DNA from 4 places in the Nonomuraea sp. NPDC023979 genome. Region 1 is predicted to be linked to each of the others. Evidence: riboswitches for the same ligand, from Rfam matches in the RefSeq annotation. Region 1 holds a riboswitch; each other region holds the start of a gene.
The links. A riboswitch is a leader RNA that binds a small molecule or an ion and turns the genes downstream of it on or off. The one in region 1 is predicted to bind cyclic di-AMP.
Positions count from the first base shown of each region.

Region 1 (4,801 bases):
CACCGTGGGCGCGGGCGGGCAGGAGCGTCAGGCGCTGGAGGTGTCGGTGTCCGGCGACGTGCCGCGCGGCTTCGTCAGCGTGCCGGTCGTCGTGGGCGAGCGGCGGGCGTCGGTGCGGCTCAACGTGGCGGCGCGCGGCACCCCCGAGTGGCATCACAACAACGTCGGCATCGGCGACATGACCGCTCCCGGCGAGGCCAACATCGACGGGCCGGGCTTCAGCCTGTCGGCGCAGGCGCTGGCCGAGGCGGGGCTCACGCCGGGCGGCACGGTGAGGTGGCGGGACTACTCGTTCACCTGGCCCGACCGCGGGCGCGGCGAGTGGGACAACGTGCGCACCGGCGGCAAGGCGCTGGAGGTGGCCGCGCCCGACGGCGCCACGAGCGTCGCCTTCCTGGGCACGGGCGTGAACGGCTGGCCCGAGTCGCAGGTCACCGTCACCTACGCCGACGGCACGACCAGCACCGGCAGGCTCGGCTTCAGCGACTGGATCCTCGACTTCGGCGGCGGGCAGCCGCAGTTCGGCAACGAGGTCGTGGCGCGCACGCCGCACCGGCTGTTCTGGGGCTCGTGGGCGTTGCAGCCGGTGCCGGCGCACGTGTACGCCTCGCAGCCGATCGCGCTGGACCCGGGCAAGAAGGTGCGCAGCTTCGCCTTCTCCGACCCGGAGGACGGCGAGCTGCACCTGTTCACCTGGGCGTTCAGGTAGCCCATACCGGGGCGGCGCCCCTCAGGCTCAGCATCATCGAGTAGAGGGACGTCGTCGCGGTGATGAAGACGCGGTTGCGCTTGAGGCCGCCGAAGACGAGGTTGGAGGCGCTCTCCGGCAGGTGCAGCCTGCCGAGGAGCGTCCCGTCGGGGTGGTAGGCGTGGATCGACCGGCCGACGGCGGCCCACAGGCGGCCGGTGTCGTCGAGCCGCATGCCGTCGTAGCTGCCGTCGGCGTCGCCCTGCTGCTCGGCGAACACCTTGCCGCCGGTGAGCGTGCCGTCGCGGGTGACCTCGAAGACGCGGACGTGGCGGCGCTCGGTGTCGGCGACGTAGAGCAGCCGCTCGTCGGGGGAGAACGCCAGGCCGTTGGGGCGGGCGAAGTCGCCGGCCACCATGCTCACCTCGCCGCCGGCGGGGTCGATCCGGTAGACGTGGCAGCCGTCGATCTCCGGCTCGGCCCGGTGGCCCTCGTAGTCGCCGAGGATGCCGTAGGGCGGGTCGGTGAACCAGACGGACCCGTCGGAGCGCACGACGGCGTCGTTGGGGCTGTTGAGCCGCTTGCCGCGCCACCGGTCGGCGAGCACGGTGACGGAGCCGTCGTGCTCGGTGCGGGTCACCCGGCGGGCGCCGTGCTCGCAGGAGATCAGCCGGCCCTCGCGGTCGAGGGTGTTGCCGTTGACGTAGCCGGCCGGCCGGCGGAACGGGCCCACCGTGCCGGTCAGCTCGTCCCAGCGCAGCATCCGGTCGTTGGGGATGTCGCTCCAGACCAGGTAGCGGCCCGCGGGGACGTAGACGGGCCCTTCGGCCCAGCGGGTGCCCCGGTGGAGGCGCTCCAGGTTGCGGTCACCGGTGACGTCGGCGATGCGGCGGTCGAACGCCTCGAACTCCACGGGGATGAGGTCCACCCGCTCTTCTTACCAAGATCTGCCCGGCCCGGCCAGCACCTTTTTGACCACAAGCGTTGGTCTACACTTGTTGGCATGGCGTTCACGGAAAGGTCCGAGGCCACGCGCACGGCGATCCTCGGCGCGGCCCGCAAGCTCTTCGCCGAGCAGGGGTTCGCGGGCACCACCATCCGGAAGGTGGCCTCGCTGGCCGGCGTCGACCCGTCCATGGTGATGCGCTACTACGTCAACAAGGAGGGCCTCTTCCGCGCCGCGGTGAACCTGCGGCTCAACCTGGAGGAGCTGCCCGCGCCGCCGCGCGAGCGCCTCGGCGAGGCGATGGCGCGCCACTTCCTGTCCCGCTGGGAGGGCGACCTGTCGGACGAGGCGATCATGCTGCTGCTGCGCTCGTCGTCCACGAACGCGCTGGCGGCGCAGAGCATGCGCGACGTGTTCACCTCCCAGGTCGCCTCGTTCGTCGGCCGGGCGCTCGGCTGCGGGCCGGAGGAGGCGGCGCGGCGGGCCGGACTGGTGAGCACGCAGCTGCTCGGGCTGGCCTTCACCCGTTATGTCGTACGGCTGCCGCCCGTGGTCGCGATGCCGGCCGAGGAACTGGCGCGCAGCGTGGGGCCGGTGGTGCAACACTATTTGACGGGCGATTTGCCATAGTTTGTCAAGTTTCGTACCTTATGCGCGCAATGCCCGGACCGTGGGCCCGTTCGCGGGGCCCGCGGCCGCCGAATCCGCCTCACGCGGAACCGGGGACCCACTCTCTCTTGGGGTGAATCGGCGCGCCGGCTCCCCCGGCCGCGCCCGTAGGGCACTTCCAGGCCCGAACCCGTCAGCTAACCCGGTAGGCGGCATGGAAGCAAGGAGCACAGCCCCTCATGCCCACCTCCCTCTTCTCCAGCGCCCGGCCGCGCCGCTGGGGCCGCGCCCTGGCCGGCGCCGCCCTCGCCGCCGGCGTCCTGACGACCGGCACGACCACCGCCCACGCGGCCACCACAGCCACCCCCGCCACCACGGCCTCTTTCGCCGGCCCGGCATCGTACGCGCCCGCTGACGCGCCCGCCGTGCTCGGGCGGGCCGCACTGGTCGTCGACACCTCCACCGGCGAGGTCCGCTACAGCAAGGACGCCGGCGAGCGCCTTCCCGTGGCCAGCCTGACCAAGATGATGACCGCCCACGTCGTGCTCCAGGAGGCCGACCCGGCCGACGTCGTCGAGGTGACGGCCGAGGACGTGCGCTACGCGGCCCGGGGCGGCGCGGCCGTCGCCGGGCTGCGCGCCGGTGACCGGCTGCCGGTGCGGGACGTGCTCCACGCCCTGCTGCTGCCGTCCGGCGCGGACGCCGCCCACGTGCTGGCGCGCACGTACGGGCCGGGTGTCGAGGGGTTCGTCGGGAAGATGAACGCGGCCGCCCGCGAGCTGGGCATGGCCGACACCCTGTACGTCAACGCCGACGGCATGCCGACGAACGGCGGCGGCCACTCCACGGCGGCCGACCAGGCACGGCTGGCCGAGGCGGTGCTGCGGAACGAGACGCTGAAGTCGATCACCTCGACGCGCTACCACTCGGTCGGGGCGACGAGTGAGCACGGCTCCTACTCGTGGCGCAACACCAACCGGCTGCTCGCCCAGCCGGGCGCGGTCGGCGTGAAGACCGGCTACACGCGCGCCGCGGGTTACACGCTGGCGTTCGCCGCCGAGCGGGACGGCCGGCTGCTGGTCGGGGTGATCCTCGGCGAGAGCGACTCCGGCCGCCGCTTCGACACCGCCCAGGCGCTGCTCGACTGGGCCGCCACCGCCGGGAAGGCGTGACGGCTCAGGCGGCCCGGCCGAGCAGGACGCCGCCGCCCACCCCGAGGGCGAGCGAGGCGACGGCCGCCACGCAGGCGACCGCGCGCGCCAGGCCCGGGGGCGGCGCGGCCGGCGGGTCGCCGCGGAACACCACGGCGACCCAGCGCAGGTAGTAGTACAGGCTCGCCACGGTGTTGACCAGGACGAGCACGGCCAGCCAGGCGTAACCGCCGTCCCACGCGGCGGCGAACACGAGCACCTTGCCGACGAACACGGCGGCGGGCGGGATGCCCGCGAACCCGAGCAGGCACACCACGAGCGCCAGCCCGAGCCCCGGCGCGGCCCGCCCCAGCCCCCGGTAGCCGTCGAGCGTGCCACGCCCGGTGGCGGCCACCACGGCGAACGCGCCCACGTTCGTGACCGCGTAGGCGGCCAGGTAGAACAGCACGGCGGGGCGGGCGAGCGCGGTGTGCTGGGCGACCGCGACCGGCACGAGCACGTACCCGGCCTGGCTGATCGTGGAGTAGGCGAGCAGGCGGCGCACATCGTCCTGGTGGAGGGCGGCCAGGTTGCCGAGCGTCATCGTGGCGGCGGCGACGATCGCGACGAGGACGTCCCAGCCGCCGGGCCCGAGCTCATCCGCGACGCGCAGCAGCGCCGCCAGCGCGCCGATCTTGGGCACGGTGGTGACGAACGCGGCGACGGCGACGGGGGCGCCCTCGGCCACGTCCGGCACCCAGAAGTGCGCGGGCACCCCGCCCGCCTTGAACAGCAGCCCCGCCAGCAGGAGCACCACGGCGCAGGCCGCCGCCGCGCCGGGCGCGAGCGCGAGCGCCGCCCCGGCCGCCCGGTAGCCGGTGGCGCCCGCCAGGCCGTACAGGAGGGTGACGCCGGCCAGCATCAGCACGCCCAGGAACGCACCCATCAGGTAGTACTTGAGCGCCGCCTCGGTGCCCGGCGCGTCCTTGCCGAACCCGGCGAGCGCGTAGGCCGGGATGCTCGCCAGCAGGTACGCCGGGACGAGGACGAGCAGGTCACCGGTCCCGGCCAGCAGCACCGAGCCGAGGGCGGCGAGCATGACGAGCACGTACGCCTCGGCCTCGCGGCGGTGCCCGCGCGCCTCGGCGGCCACCAGCGCGATCACCAGGAGCGTGCCGCCCGCCACGACGGCGCGGGCCGCCTGGGTGAGCGCGTCGGGCGCGTACGAGCCGAACGCGGCGCCCCCGGTGGCGGTGACGGTCACGGCCAGGGCGGCGGCGAGCGCGGCGGCGCAGATCCACGCGACCGCGCGCTGCCGCCCGCGCGGCACGAACATGCCGGTGAGCAGCCCGGCGACCGCCCCGGCCAGCAGGAGCAGCTCGGGCAGCAGCGCGGCCGGGTCGTCGTTCACCGGCCGGCCAGCGAGGA
Region 1 is NZ_JBEZZG010000013.1:63,869-68,669, forward strand. It holds gene AB0G11_RS23190 (GH92 family glycosyl hydrolase) at 1-709, shown strand, start outside; gene AB0G11_RS23195 (SMP-30/gluconolactonase/LRE family protein) at 702-1,616, opposite strand; gene AB0G11_RS23200 (TetR family transcriptional regulator) at 1,692-2,264, shown strand; cyclic di-AMP (ydaO/yuaA leader) riboswitch at 2,321-2,470, shown strand; gene AB0G11_RS23205 (serine hydrolase) at 2,483-3,415, shown strand; gene AB0G11_RS23210 (NADH-quinone oxidoreductase subunit N) at 3,420-4,784, opposite strand; gene AB0G11_RS23215 (NADH-quinone oxidoreductase subunit M) at 4,781-4,801, opposite strand, start outside.

Region 2 (4,801 bases), on a different contig from region 1:
TCTCGGATCAGCGCCACGTCCACCGGGTCCTCGCGGCGGTGCGGGTAGTAGGCGAGCGGCTCGCGCGCGGCCAGCTCGGTCAGCCAGGTCAGGTAGCGGTCGCGGCGCACCAGCCCGTTGCGCACCAGCGAGGTGCCGAGCACCACGGTGCGCTCCGCCGGGCCGGGGTCGCTCGGCGGCTGGCCGCGCAGCCAGGCGAAGTCGTGGCGCACCAGGTCGACGCCCGCCTCGGTGACCGCCTTGTCCAGCTCGCGGGAGACCGGCAGCGCGGTGAACACCGTCACCCGGCCGGCGCGCAGCCTGAGGGCCGCGGCCAGCCCGAGCGCCGTGCGCAGCAGCCCGGGGTGGGCGCGCGCCCGCAGCAGGGGCCGGTACGGGCCCGCCGCCAGCAGCTCCAGCAGCCGGATCGTGGCCAGCCCGTCGTCGACCACGACGACGCGGCCCGGATGGGCCGTCAGCCAGCGCAGCTGCACCTTGCCCGAGAACGCGTCACCGACGGCCGACGGCCGGCGCGGCATGCGCTCGCGCGGCTCGGCCAGCTCCAGGCCGTCGGGCAGCGGCAGGCGGCGCAGCTCGCGCCGCGTCACCCGCAGCGCGCGCAGCCCCGCGCGCGGCACGACCTCGGCCGACGGCCCCAGCAGCCCGGCATGGTGGGCCTCGACGGCGCACAGCATCTGGAGCGGCGACTCCACCCAGGCCGACGCCCGTTTGACCACTGATGTTCTCCCAGCCAGGTGATGGCCCGTTCACGACCGCTTCAAGCTAGCCCGGGCGGCTTAAGCCGCTCGGAACGGCACGTGAACAATGGAGGGTATGAACTCGCTACGGCTATACAGAGACGGCGTGGAGATCCCGCAGCTGGGGCTCGGCGTCTGGCAGGTGCCCGACGACGAGGCGGAGCAGGCGGTCACGACCGCGCTCGCATGCGGCTACCGCCACATCGACACCGCCAAGCTCTACCGCAACGAGGCCGGCGTCGGGCGGGCGGTGCGCGCCTCCGGCATCCCGCGGGAGAAGCTGTTCGTCACCACGAAGCTGTGGAACAACGACCACGACCGCGCCGAGCAGGCCTTCGAGGAGAGCCTGGGCAGGCTCGGCCTCGACTACGTCGACCTCTACCTGATCCACTGGCCGGCGCAGCGGCAGGACAAGTACGTCCAGGCGTGGCGCGCGCTGGAGAAGGTCTACCGGGACGGCCGTGCCAAGGCCATCGGCGTGTCCAACTTCACCGTCGAGACGCTGGAGCGGCTGCTCGACGAGGCCGACGTGCCGCCGTGCATCAACCAGATCGAGCTGCACCCGTACTTCCAGCAGCGCGAGCTGCGCGAGTTCCACGACAAGAACGGCATCCTCACGCAGGCCTGGAGCCCGCTCGGGCAGGGCAAGGGGCTGCTGTCGGAGCCCGCGCTGGCGGTGCTGGCCGACAAGCACGGCCGCACGCCCGCGCAGATCGTGCTGCGCTGGCACATCCAGCTCGGCAACATCGTCATCCCCAAGTCCGTCACGCCGGCGCGGATCAAGGAGAACATCGCGGTCTTCGACTTCACGCTCGACCGGGAGGACATGGCCGCCATCGGCGCCCTGAACGCGGGCCGCCGGCTGGGCCCGGACCCGGACGTGTTCCCGTGAGGTGAAACCGGTCAGGTTTCGCGTCCGCGGATGAATCAGTACGATCTTCCGCGTGCGAGATCTAGCGTGGGGCATCGCGGCGACGGGCGGCATCGCCAGGACCGTGGGGGCGGTCATCGCGGCGGAGCCGGGCATGCGGGTGGCCGCCGTCGGCTCCCGCGACCTGGGCCGGGCCAAGGCGCTGGCGGCGACGCTGGGCGCCGAGTCCGCCCACGGCTCCTACGCCGAGCTGTGCGCCGACCCGGCCGTCGACGCCGTCTACGTGGCGACCCCGCACGCCCAGCACCTGGAGGTGGCCGAGGCCGCGATCGCGGCGGGCAAGGCGGTGCTGTGCGAGAAGCCGCTGGCGGCGAGCCTGGCCGACGCCGAGCGCATGGTCCGCCTGGCCCGCGAGGCCGGGGTCTTCCTGATGGAGGCCATGTGGATGCGGTTCAACCCGCTGGTGCGCATGCTCAAGGACGACCCGCGCTTCGGGGAGATCCGCTCGGTGCGGGCCTCGTTCGGGTTCGCGCTGCCGTACGATCCCGCGCACCGGCTGTGGGCGCCCGAGCTGGGCGGGGGCGCGCTGCTCGACCTGGGCATCTATCCCCTGGGGCTGGCCCAGCTGTTCCTCGGCATGCCCGAGTCCATGCACCTGACGGGCGCGCTGGCGCCCAACGGGGTCGACGCGGAGGCGGGCGGGGTGCTCGTCTACCCGGGCGGCCGGCGGGCGCTGGTCGACACCTCGCTGCTCGCGCACTTCCCCAATTCGGCCAGCATCGTGGGCACCGGGATGCGCGCCGACCTGGACGCGCCGTTCTGGGCGCCCCGGCGGGTGGTGCTCAGCGGGCCGTCGATGGAGACCGAGGAGCACGAGCTCGACCCGGCCGACAACGGCTACGCCGGGGAGCTGCGCGAGGTGCGGGACGCGCTGGCCGAGAACCGGACCGAGAGCGCGATCATGCCTCTTGACGAATCCCTTGCCATGATGGGGCTCCTGGCCGACGCGCGCGGGCAACTCGCCTAGCTGCAACTTTATCGACTTGTAATGCCTTGGCGGATGTATTACCTTATGGCGCATTCGCGGCTTACGTCCGGTTTGTCCGGTCGTTGCCAACCATCGCACAACACTCACAGGATCGTCCTGTGACCGCTGAATCCGCCTTGCGCGGAGCCGGGGACCCATGTCCTTTGGGGTGAATCGGCACCTTGTGTGCCGTAGGGCAGCTTCCACGCCCGAACCCGTCAGCTAACCCGGTAAGCGGCATGGAAGCAAGGAGTAATCCCCTCGATGGCGAAGCACCGTCTTACCCGTGCCCCGAAGAAGCTTCACCCCCGCGCCGGCGCCTCCCTCCGCGCCACCCTCGGCGCAACCGTCCTGGCCGCCGGACTCGGCGCCGGGATGACCACCGCACTCCCCGCCCAGGCCGCCGAGCCCGGCCACCAGGTCGAGACCCAGACCATGTCCGAGTCCACGCAGACCAGGGCCGGCGCCAACCAGGTCAACGTCACCGCCTCCCAGGTCCTGGCCCTGGCCAAGGCCCAGGTCGGCACCTCCGAGAACGCCTACGGCGGCGGCACCAAGTTCCAGGAGTGGTACGCCAGCTCCAAGCGCGCCCTCGAGACCGTCGCCCGCGACGGCGGCAACCCCAGCGCCTACCTCAACGCCCCCTGGTGCTCCATGTTCGTCTCCTGGGTCGGCGAGCAGACCGGCGCCCGCCCGCAGGTCGGCTGGGACGCCTACACCGTCACCCACGCCAAGTGGTTCGCCGCCAACGACCGCTGGGGCACCGAGGCCAAGCCCGGCGCCGTCGTCTTCTTCGCCTGGAACGGCAGCAAGAGCATCAGCGCCATCCAGCACGTCGGCTTCGTCGTCAAGGACAACGGCGACGGCACGATCTCCACGATCGAGGGCAACACCGGCAACGGCAAGGTCGAGGAGCGCGTCCGGCCCAAGTCCCAGGTCGTCGGCTACGGCTACCCCTCGTACGCCGCCTGACCCTCCCCCTGGCGAAGCGCGCGCCCCTCCCCCGGGCGCGCGCTTCCGCGTTTTCTCCCCTCCCCGTGTCGATCCGGCCCCCTCCGGGACGACGCACAGGTGTGGCAGGCTCGCCGGGAGCCCGCTTCACCGCCTGGACGAGGAGAACGCACCGTGAAATTCCTGATCGTCGGCAAGGCCAGCGAGGAGACCGAGGCCGGCGCCCTGCCGAGCCAGGAGCTCGTCGACAACATGACGGCCTTCAACGAGTCGCTCGTGAAAGCGGGCGTCCTGCTCGCCGCCGAAGGGCTCCACCCCAGCTCGCGCGGCGCCCGCATCGCCTACAGCGGCGGCAAGGCCCGCGTCATCGACGGGCCGTTCGCCGAGGCCAAGGAGCTCATCGCCGGCTTCTGGCTCATCCAGGTCAAGTCGCGGGAGGAGGCGCTCGAATGGGCCCTGCGCGTCCCCGTCCCGCCCGGCCACGACGGCGTCGGCCTGGACGTCTGGCAGGTCTTCGACCCCTCGGACATGCCCGAGACCTCCCTGACCCCCGAAACCGCCCAACGCCACGCCGTCATCCGCGCCGCTCTCGACTCCCCACCTGAGCCCTGACCGTCCGAGAGCGACGCCCCCGCGGGAGGCGACCCCGCTGCGGCGGCCCCTCCCGGGGAGGCCACCCCCCGCCGGGGCAGGCGGAAAGCCCCAGGATGGCGGCAACCCCGGAAGGGGCGCCTCGGGCAATCCGGCCCTCTGGCGGCCTCCGCCGGGGCGGCCCCACCCCACCGGCGATCCCGGTCGGGCCCCCCAGGGGCGCGGCCCCACCGGCGGCGCGCGCCCCGGACAGCCCGGCCCCACCGGCAGGCCGGACCCAGCCCCTCCGGTGCCCGGCTCCCGGGGGCGCGGCCCCACCGGCCGCCCGTACCCCGGACGGTCCGACCCGGCTGCTGGGCTGGGCGGTGCTGGTGGGTTGCGGGCCGCGTGGTGCGGCGCAGCCGCCGCCTCGTGGGAAGCCGCCGCCTCAGGGAGGCGTGCCCCCACGGAGCGGCAGGGGCCGTGTGGTGGAAGGGGTGCGTCCCACGAGAGAGCGCTTGGGTTGCGAGTAAGCGGGTGGGGCTGTTGTCATGGGCGGGTGACGGCGTCGGAGACTCATCGGGCCATTGAGGCGGTGTGGCGGATCGAGGCGGCCCGGGTGATCGCCGGGCTGGCCGGGATGGT
Region 2 is NZ_JBEZZG010000024.1:92,995-97,795, reverse strand. It holds gene AB0G11_RS33220 (hypothetical protein) at 1-716, opposite strand, end outside; gene AB0G11_RS33215 (aldo/keto reductase) at 814-1,629, shown strand; gene AB0G11_RS33210 (Gfo/Idh/MocA family oxidoreductase) at 1,682-2,635, shown strand; cyclic di-AMP (ydaO/yuaA leader) riboswitch at 2,750-2,887, shown strand; gene AB0G11_RS33205 (CHAP domain-containing protein) at 2,900-3,607, shown strand; gene AB0G11_RS33200 (YciI family protein) at 3,761-4,198, shown strand; gene AB0G11_RS33195 (RNA polymerase sigma factor) at 4,716-4,801, shown strand, end outside.
Region 2: linked by a shared signal. The riboswitch ahead of AB0G11_RS33205 (CHAP domain-containing protein) and the one ahead of AB0G11_RS23205 (serine hydrolase) in region 1 are both predicted to bind cyclic di-AMP.

Region 3 (4,801 bases), on a different contig from region 1:
GGGCGGCCACCCGCGCCCACACGTCGGCGTTCACCGGCAGCCCGTGGAGCAGCACGTGCCCGGGGTCGCGGGCGTCCCCCATCACCCACGTACGGTCCCGGAACCCGTACGGGCGCAGCCCCGGCGTCGCCGCGCCGAAGCGGGCCGCCACCAGGTCGTCCGCCCAGGCGCGCAGGGCGTCGGCGACCGGCGGCATCTCCAGGCCGGCCCGGGCGGCGAGGGCGCGGGCCGAGGCCGTCGGATAGCGGTCCGGCGACAGGAACGACAGCGTCTCCGGATCGGCGCCGGTGAGCGCCCGCGGCAGCCGCCGCACCAGGCCGACGGGGATCGTCCGGCGCGGCGCGCGCACGCCGAGGTGCCGGGCGACCAGGCCGATCAGCTCGGGCAGCGGCGGCGTGTCGTCGTCGAGCACCCAGTGGTCCTCGCCCGCCGGGGCGGCGGGGATCTCCGCCAGGAAGCGCGTGAAGTAGTCCAACGTGACGACCGGCAGGAAGACGTCCGGGCCGCCGGGCAGCGCCGCGAGCCGCCCGTTCCACAGGTCGCCGACGAGGGAGGCCAGGCCGAGGTGCTGGCCGGGGCCGATCACCGTGCTGGGGTTGGCGACGGTCAGCGGGACGCCCAGCTCGCGCGCCCTGGCATGAACGGCGAGGTCGGCCTCGGCCTTGGACGCCTCGTACGCGCCCAGCCGGGCGTAGTCGGGGCGGACGCCGCTCACCCGGTAGCCGCTGATGTGCACGAGCCGCCGCAGGCGGGGGAGCGTGGCGGCCCATTCGAGCACGTGGAGCGCCCCGGTCACGTTCACGGCGCGAGCCTCCTCGACGCCGAGGCCGAACGCGAAGCGCGCCGCGGCGTTGTAGACGTCGCGTGCCTGGGGGAGTCCGGTGAGCGGGCGGGTGAGGTCGGCGGTGACGACGTTCAGCCCGCCGGTGGCGACGCCCCGCTCGGCCAGCCACGGGGTGAGGGTGTCGGTCCGCACGGCCGCCGCCACCCGCTGCCCGCGGCCCAGCAGCTCGGCGACGAGTGCCCGGCCGACGAAGCCGGTCGCGCCGAAGACGATCGCGTCCAAGGAAGCTCATTAATAGATCGGTCTACATATTTTCTGGCCATAAAAAGAGCCGCCTCCGTGGCGGGGAGGCGGCCCCAGGGGTCAGCGCAGCAGCCCGGCGAGCACGGCGGCGACGCGGTCCAGCGGCTCCCGGCTGCGGTGCGCCTTGGCCAGCAGCAGCGCCCCCTCGATCAGCGCCAGGACGGTGACGGCGAGATCGTCGGCGTCCGGCCGCCCCGCGAGCCGCGCCCGCAGGGCGGCCTCCCACGACGTGTAGACCTCCGAACACGCCTGCTGGAGCGGGTCGCTGGCGGCGGCCATCTCGAGCGCCACGGTGGCCACCGGGCAGCCCTTGCGCCAGCCCGACTCCTCCAGCCGGTCGCCCAGCAGCCGCAGCACCTCGTCCACGGCCAGGTCGTCGAAGGCCGACCCGATCGCCGCCCCGGCGCGCCGGATCGACTCGCCGACCAGCTGGTCCTTGCCCTCGGGGAAGTGGAAGTACAGCGACCCGCGCGGCGCCCCGCTGGCGGCGATCACCTGGTTGAGCCCGGCATTGGCATAGCCGCCCGCCTCGACCAGCTCCTGGGTCGCCTCCAGGATCCGCAGCCGGGTCTCGGCCCCCTTCTTGCCCATGCCGAAAAACTAGACCGATCTACATATTCTGTCAACGCCGAGCCGGTCGGCCACGTCAGTGCATCGAGATGTGGACGTGGTCGTAGTGGTTCTCGGTGATGCTGCCGCGGTTGGACATGGCGTTCCAGCCGGAGCCGTGATTGATCCGCTGCTTCCAGATCACGTACTTGACCCCGAGCTTGTCCCGGTTCTTCACGGTCCATTCGGCGATGCGGTCGCCGAGGGCGTTGTTGGCCGCGGTGGGCATGGAGCCGCCGGCGCTCATCATGAAGTCGCAGGCCCGCCCCAGCGGATGCTCGCCGCTGGAGCCCGAGCGGAAGCAGCCGACGCTGAACGGCAGCTTGAAGCTCTTCTCGATCTGCGCCTTCATCGCCCGGGTGCGGGCGGTGATGTTGTCGGTGCCGCTCGGCAGCTGCGGGGCCCAGGTGCCGTCGGAGCGCCGCCCGGTGCTGAACGGGATCAGGTCCTCCAGCTTCTTCTCGATGTCGCCGATGACGTCCTCGGCCTCGTCGCGCTGCTTGGCCACCTCGGTCGTGTCGGCGCTGAGCCGGCGGGCCAGGGCGGCGGCCGCGTCGGCGGCCTTCTTCTGCTCGTCGCGGGCGGCGGCCACGCCGGCCACGATGGCCTGCTGCTCGGCGGTGAGCTGTTCGACCACGGCCGCGCCGGCCCCGTCGGGCGGCACCATGTAGTAGGGCAGACCCAGCGTGCCGCTCTGGTAACGAAGTCTGGCGAGCTCGCCCACCTTCAACTGGGCGGCGGCGAGCGCCTGGTCGGCGGCGGCGAGCCGCTTCTTGGCCGCCTCGGCGGCCTCGCGGGCCTTGGCGAGCTCGACGCGTTTGGCGTTGTAGCGCTCGATGAGCTGGTCGACCTTCTTGTTGAGCTGCTTCAGGTCGCCGCGGAGCTGGCTCTCGGACGGCTTGGGCTCGGCCGCGGCCGGTGCTGACCAGGTGGCGAACATCATCGCTGCCGCGGTGACGACGCCGATGGCAAGTCGCGTGGGGGACGCTGACGCCACGTGCGGGGTTTCCTCTCCCTCTGCCGGCCGGGTTAGCTGACGGGTTCGGGCATGGGAGTCGCTTCCCTACCACCGAAGTGGATTCACCCCAGGTGCGGATGGGTCCCCGGCTCCCGGGCAACTCGCCCGGGATTAGGCGTACACGGTGCTATGACCGCGCTTGAAGGGATAGTAGTGGTAGATCACGAGTAATGCGACATCAATCGGAAATCAATTAGTGATCTACCTGTGATCGAAGCATGCGTGCCGCCTCTTCCGGGAGCACGTCGTTGACGAAGGCTCCCATGGCCGACTCCGATCCCGCCAGGTACTTCAGCTTGCCCGGCGCCCGCCGGATGCTGAACAGCTCCAGATGAAGATAGCCCAGCTCACGGTCCTGCCGGACCGGCGCCTGGTGCCAGGCCGAGATGTACGGCATCGCGACGCCGAACAGCCCGTCCAGCGCGCGCAGCACCGAGGTGTAGAGCGGGGCGAACGCCGCCCGCTCGGCCTCCGACAGCGCCGCCAGGTCCGGCACCCGGCGATGCGGGTAGAGATGCACCTCGAACGGCCACCGCGCGGCGGCGGGCACGAACGCCGTCCACAGCTCGTTGGCGGCCACCACCCGGGTGCCCGCCTCCCGCTCGGCCGCCAGCACGTCGGCGAACAGGTTGCGCCCCGGCCGCCGCGCCGCATAGCGCCTGGCGGCGCCGAGCTGCAGCTTGGTGCGCGGCGTGACGTACGGATAGGCGTAAATCTGGCCGTGCGGGTGGAAGAGCGTGATGCCGATCTCCTCGCCCCGGTTCTCGAAGCAGAACACCTGCTCCACGCCCTCGATCGAGGACAGCTCGGCCGTGCGGTCGGCCCACGCCTCCATGACCAGCTCCACCCGGTCGTCGGAGAGCTGCGAGAACGACGAGGCGTGCTCGGAGGTGAAGCACATCACCTCGCACCGCCCCACCCCCGGCCGGACCTCGCTCAGCCCGCCCACGTCCGCGTAACTGCCGAGATTGCGGGAGAACGACGGGAACCGGTTCTCGAACACCACCACGTCGTAGTCGTCCGCCGGGATCTCCGACGCCCGCGTGTCGGACGACGGGCACAACGGGCACTCGTCGGCCGGAGGAAGGAACGTGCGCGTCTGCCGGTGCCCGGCGATCGCGATCCACTCCTCGGTCAGCGGGTCGTAGCGCAGCTCCGACGCCACCGGCCGGGGATCGAGCGGCCGCCGGTCGATCGCGCTCCGGTCGGCGTCGTCACGCCGGTCGAAGTAGATCAGCTCCCGGCCGTCGGCCAGATGGGTGATGGTGCGCTTCACTGCGAGCCCTCCGCGATGATCAGTTCGCCGGCGCGTTCGGCCAGCTCCGTACGTGCCTCCTGGGGCAGCCCGGGGTCGCTGATGACCACGTCGGCCTCGCGCAGCTCCGCGATCGTGCTGATGCCGACCGTGTTCCACTTGGTGTGGTCGGCGGGCACGACCAGCCGGTGCGCGGCGCTGACCAGCTCCCGGTCGGTCTCGGACTCCAGCAGGTTGGGCGTGGTGAACCCGGCCCGCACGCTCATCCCGTGCACCCCCAGGAACAGGGTGTCCACGTGCAGGCGCCGGATCGCGGCCACGGCCACCGGGCCGACGAGCGCGTCGGAGGGGGTGCGGACGCCGCCGGTGAGCACGACCGTGCGATCGGCGCGCGGATTGCGGTGGAAGACCTCGGCCACGGGGATCGAGTTGGTGATGACGGTCAGCTCCGGCACCCCGATCAGGTGACGGGCCAGCGCCCACGTCGTGGTGCCGGCCGACAGGGCGACCGCGGTGCCGGGCCGGACGAGCTGGGCGGCGCGCCGCGCGATGGACTCCTTCTCCTGCTGCTGGCGGGCCGACTTGGCGGTGAAACCCGGCTCCTCGGTCGAGCCGGGGCCGAGCGTCGTGGCGCCGCCGTGGACCTTCTCCAGCAGCCCGCGCTCGGCGAGCACCTCCAGGTCGCGGCGGATCGTCATGTCGGAGACGCCGAGCTCGCGCACGAGATCGGCCACCCGGACCCCGCCTGCGCTGCGGACGCGTTCGAGAATCGCCTGCTGACGCTGCTGTGCGAGCACGCCCCCGCTCCTTCCAACAGATTCCACCAAATTAT
Region 3 is NZ_JBEZZG010000021.1:148,482-153,282, forward strand. It holds gene AB0G11_RS31140 (alpha/beta fold hydrolase) at 1-1,066, opposite strand, end outside; gene AB0G11_RS31145 (TetR/AcrR family transcriptional regulator) at 1,148-1,678, opposite strand; gene AB0G11_RS31150 (hypothetical protein) at 1,734-2,693, opposite strand; cyclic di-AMP (ydaO/yuaA leader) riboswitch at 2,701-2,842, opposite strand; gene galT (galactose-1-phosphate uridylyltransferase) at 2,908-3,990, opposite strand; gene AB0G11_RS31160 (DeoR/GlpR family DNA-binding transcription regulator) at 3,987-4,766, opposite strand.
Region 3: linked by a shared signal. The riboswitch ahead of AB0G11_RS31150 (hypothetical protein) and the one ahead of AB0G11_RS23205 (serine hydrolase) in region 1 are both predicted to bind cyclic di-AMP.

Region 4 (4,801 bases), on a different contig from region 1:
GCGGCACCGGCTGCGCGCCATCTCCGCCGAGCTGCTGGCGTGACGGCATGCCGCCCCTGGACACGCACCTGGCCGGGCTGGCCCGCGAACGCTCCACGGGCGCGCTGCGGGTCGGCCGGGCCGGCACGATCTACCTCGACGCCGGGCGGATCACGTACATGGAATGCGCCCGCACGCCGGGCGCCGAGCGGCTGCTCGCCTCCCGGGGGCGCGTGTCGGAGGCCGCGCTGCGGCGCACGCAGGCCGACGGCGGGTGCGAGCGGCTGCTGCGGGAGGGACCGGTCACGCTCGGCGAGCTGCAGTACTGCGTGCTCGGCGCGGTGCTGGACGCGGCGTTCTTCCTGCTGCCCGCGGCGGGGCCGCGGCCGAAGTTCCGGCCGGGCGAGCGGCACTGGCTGGGCGGGCGCTGGTACTTCGACGTGGCGGGGCTGGTGCGCGAGTGCGCGCGCCGCCGCGCCCACCTGGCGAGCGTCTGGCCCGACGCCGCCGTCGACACCGCACCGGTACGGGTCTCACCCCGGCTGCGCGGGCAGGGCGTGACGCTCACCGACGTGCAGTGGGAGGTCGTGGTCGCCGCCGATCAGGAGGCCACGCCGCTCGACCTGGCCAGGCGGCTGGGCCGGACGGGCTACGCGGTCATGCTCGCGGTGCGGCGGCTGGCCGCGGCCGGGCTGCTGCTCCCCGACGAGCGGGCCGCCCTGCCCAGACGCGCCAAGCGGCTGCCGAAACCGGGCCCGCAGGACGCCGCAGAGCCCGCGGAGCCCAGGCAGCAGGTGGACGTGGCCCTGCTGCTGCGGCTGAGGAAGGCGCTGGAAGAACTGGCGTGAGGATCGCTCACGCCGGGACGATCACAACGAACGGAGGACGACATGGCCGGCATGGACATCTCGCTCAAGGAGATGATGACGATCGACGGCTCGATCGGCGCGGCGATCGTCGACCACGGCAGCGGCATGGCGCTGGGCACGCTCGGCGGCTCCAAGGACCTGGACCTCCAGGTGGCGGCGGCCGGCAACACCGAGGTCGTCAAGGCCAAGCTGCGCACGATGGACTCGCTCGGGCTCAAGGACGCGATCGAGGACATCCTCATCTCGCTCAGCGGCCAGTATCACATCATCCGGCCGCTGACCGGGCGCGGCGGCAAGGGCCTGTTCCTCTACCTGGCCCTCGACCGGAGCCGGGCCAATCTGGCCCTGGCCAGGCACCAGCTCCGGGCCATCGAGGAGAAGCTGGAGGTCTGAGACCCGGTGGCTCGTGCCCGGGGCGCGGCGGGCACGAGCCACCGTCACACGCGGGAGGTGAGCCGCGTCACGGCGGCGACGATCTCGGGCCAGAGCGGGCGGGGAAGGTCGTGCCCCATGCCGGGGAACGTCAGCAGCTCGGCCCCCTCGATGGCCGCCGCCGTGGCGCGCCCGCCCTCGACCGGGACGAGCTGGTCGTCCTCGCCGTGCACGACCAGCGTCGGCACCTTGACGGCCGCCAGGCCCTCGGTGCGGTCGCCGGAGGCCATGATCGCGGCGAGCTGGCGGGCCGTGCCCGGCGGGTCGAAGCAGCGGTCGAAGGCCAGGCCGGCCAGCCGCAGGACGCGCTCGCGGTCCATCTCGTAGCCCGGCGAGCCGATCACCGACCAGGTCTTGAGCGCCTGCGCCAGGACCGCCTCCCGGTCGGCCGGCGGCGCGCCGAACAGCACCGCGCCCGCGGCCTCGGTCGGCGGGGCGACCGCGGGGCCGGTGGTCGACATGATCGAGGTGAGGGTGAGCACCCGTTCCGGATGGCGGACGGCCAGCGTCTGGGCGATCATGCCGCCCATCGACGCGCCCATGACGTGCGCCGCGGGCCAGCCGAGCGCGTCCATGAGCCCGGCGGCGTCGTCGGCCATGTCGTCCAGCAGGTACGGGGCGGCGCCCCGGAAGTCGGGCACGCCCGCCTCGTGGAAGTGCGTGGACAGACCGGCGTCGCGGTTGTCGAACCGGACGACGTGATGCCCCTGGTCGGCCAGGGCCGTGCAGAGGTCGTCGTCCCAGTGGATGAGCTGGGCGCCCAGCCCCATGATGAGCAGGAGCGGGCGCCCGTCAGGTGAGCCGAAGCTCTCGTAGGCGAGGTCGATGCCGTTCGCCGAGGCGTGGGTGGTCACGGATACTAGAATTACCTTCTAATTCGTCCCGCGTAAAGCACGCCCGGCCTCCCATGCGGAAGGCTCAGGCGCCCGGCCGGGGGACGGCTCGGGCGCCTGAGCTCCTTGCTGGGTCAGCTGCCCGTCAGGGTCAGCGGCCCATCAGCTTGCGGAGACGGTCGCGGCCGAGGATCACGCCGCCACCGGCCAGGGCGAGACCGCCGGCCAGCACGGCGCCGCCGACGCCACCGGTCTCCTCGCCGGCCGCCGCGGCGGCGGGCTTGGAGCCGCCGCCCGCGGGGCGCTCGCTCGCGGTGTACGCGGCCGGGGCGACGCCGCCGCTGCCGGGAGCCTCGACGCGGGGCTTGTTCTCCTCGGTCTTCTTCTCCGCCAGGATGGTCGGCGGCTGCGCCGGGTTGCGGTCCACGCGCGACCAGGCGCCGGTCGAGAAGGCCACGGGGTGGTTCTTCTTGCCCACGCCGTCGCCCCACTTGGTGATGACGTACTGGACCTCGATGTGGCCCTTGCCGCCGTTGCCGTCGACCATCAGCGTGCTGGAGTTGAACTTGCCGCCGGTCAGCTCGGCGAACGTCTTGGCGTCCAGGTCGAGCATGATGCCGTTGTTGGACGGGTTGCCGGGACCGCGGTCACCCACGAAGAAGGGCATCTTCTTGCCCTTGTAGACGACGTAGCCCTCGGTCATCAGCGGCCAGCTCGGGCTGGCGGCCAGGCCCTTCTGCATGGGCTTGCCACTGGCGGGCAGACCCGTGTCACCGGCGCGGCCGGAGGAGTCGTCCCAGAAGTAGGACGCGGTGGTCGCGCCCTTCAGCAGCACCTTCTGGCTCTCGTCGACGTCGGCGTGGGCGGCGCCGGCCCCGAAGGCGAGGGCGCCGGCGGCGGTGGCGGTGAGCAGGGCGAAGGAACGCATGCCGATACGAGCAGACATGAAAAAGTAAAGTCCTCTGTTAGGCAATGGGGAAAAGCGCTCACTCAGAAGGGCGTAGCCGGGCAGAACGCCAAACGGTCGCTACGCGGAGCGCGAGAAGTTCGGGGAAGTGGTGCCGCTCAGTGGGCGCGGGCTGGGGGTACGACGCAGCGGTACATCACAGGTAGGGTGTCCTCTCCATCTCGCCTACCGGGTTAGCTGACGGGTTCGGGCGTGGAGATGCCCTACCGGCCGCGAGGGCCGGATTCACCCCAGAAGTTGGGTCCCCGGTTCCCGTGAGGGATTCGGCGCCAGGTGGCCGCCTCTTCCTGGTGAAGGGCTAGGTCACCACCTGGTAACGCCACCCAATGTATATGCCAAACCGGACAAACGCAAAGGTAACACCATGAATCAGGCGAAGATCTACCTAGGAGGGTCAAGAAAAGGGGGGCACGGCATTGCCGTACCCCCCTGAAACGCCAGGATCTCAGCCGCCGCTCTTGCGCCTGAAAGATCGCTTGCTGGCAGCCGGCCCGTGTGCCCCGTGAATCTTCGCGGCGTCGGCGCCCCTGCCACCCGCGCTCGTGCCCGCGGCCTGGTTGCGCTTGCGCTCCAGCGCCTCGCGGAACTTGCGCTTCATCTCGTCCTCGGGAGTCTCGCTGACTTCCGGCTCCGGTGTTTCCGCCATGGAGGACCTCCTGGTGTTGAGGGACGTACACAGCTTCGCACGATCGCCCACACGGCGCGAAACCGGGACGGCCGCCCAGCGGTTAGGGTGAGCCTGTGCGCGCACGCGATCTCGTCAGCGACTTCCCGACCGTGACGCTCGACACCCGCGCGGCCGACGCCGCCCGGCTGCTGGCCGAGCACGGGCTGCCGGGGCTCATCGTGCTCAACGACGACGGCCGTCCGCGCACGATCCTGCCCGGCACCCAGGTGCTGCGCCTGGCCGTCCCCCGCTACTGCCTCGACGACCCCGCCCTGGCCAGGGTCGTCGACGAGGAGCACGCCGACGCGTTCATGCGCGGCCTCGGCGAGCGCACGGTCCGCGAGACCCTGCCCGAGCAGCCGCGCGAGCTGCCCATCGCCGACGGCGACGCCACCCTGCTGGAGCTGGCCGCGCTCATGGCCCGCACGCACAGCCCGCTCGTCGCCGTCGTCGACGACGGCGCCCTGCTGGGCGGCGTCACGCTCCAGGCGCTGATGGGCCAGTCGCTGCCGCACTAGCTCCTTGGTGTTGCCTTGACCCGATGGCGGGCAGATTCCGGTCATGGTGAGCCCGCTCGGCCGGGATCTCGCGATCGATCTCGGCAGTGTCAGCACCCAGATCCACGCACGAGGCCGGGGCATCGTGCTCAACGAGCCCACGGCCGTCGCGCGAAGTCCCGAGACGGGCCGGGCCGTCAGGTTCGGCGCCCAGGCCGTCTGCTGCGGCGACACCTGCTGGCCGGTGCGCGGCGGCATGCCGGGAGACCCCGAGCTGGCCCGGCTCCTCATCCGCCACTTCGTGCACAGGGTGCACAAGTTCACCAGGCCGCGCCTGGTCATGGCCCTGCCCGACGGCTGCTCGCCGATCGTCGCGCGGACGCTCGGCGACCTGGCGTACGAGGCCGACGCGCGCGGCGTGGTCCTCGTGCCGCACGCGCTGGCCGTGGCCCTCGGGGCCGGAGTGGCGCTGGACGAGCCCGCCGGCGCGATGGTCGTCGACATCGGCCCCGGCCTCACCAGGATCGCCGTCCTGGCGGGCGGCGACGTGGTGACGG
Region 4 is NZ_JBEZZG010000005.1:97,450-102,250, reverse strand. It holds gene AB0G11_RS12060 (roadblock/LC7 domain-containing protein) at 1-43, shown strand, start outside; gene AB0G11_RS12055 (hypothetical protein) at 48-827, shown strand; gene AB0G11_RS12050 (hypothetical protein) at 870-1,241, shown strand; gene AB0G11_RS12045 (alpha/beta hydrolase) at 1,286-2,134, opposite strand; gene AB0G11_RS12040 (hypothetical protein) at 2,265-3,059, opposite strand; cyclic di-AMP (ydaO/yuaA leader) riboswitch at 3,228-3,359, opposite strand; gene AB0G11_RS12035 (DUF5302 domain-containing protein) at 3,526-3,726, opposite strand; gene AB0G11_RS12030 (CBS domain-containing protein) at 3,822-4,265, shown strand; gene AB0G11_RS12025 (rod shape-determining protein) at 4,309-4,801, shown strand, end outside.
Region 4: linked by a shared signal. The riboswitch ahead of AB0G11_RS12040 (hypothetical protein) and the one ahead of AB0G11_RS23205 (serine hydrolase) in region 1 are both predicted to bind cyclic di-AMP.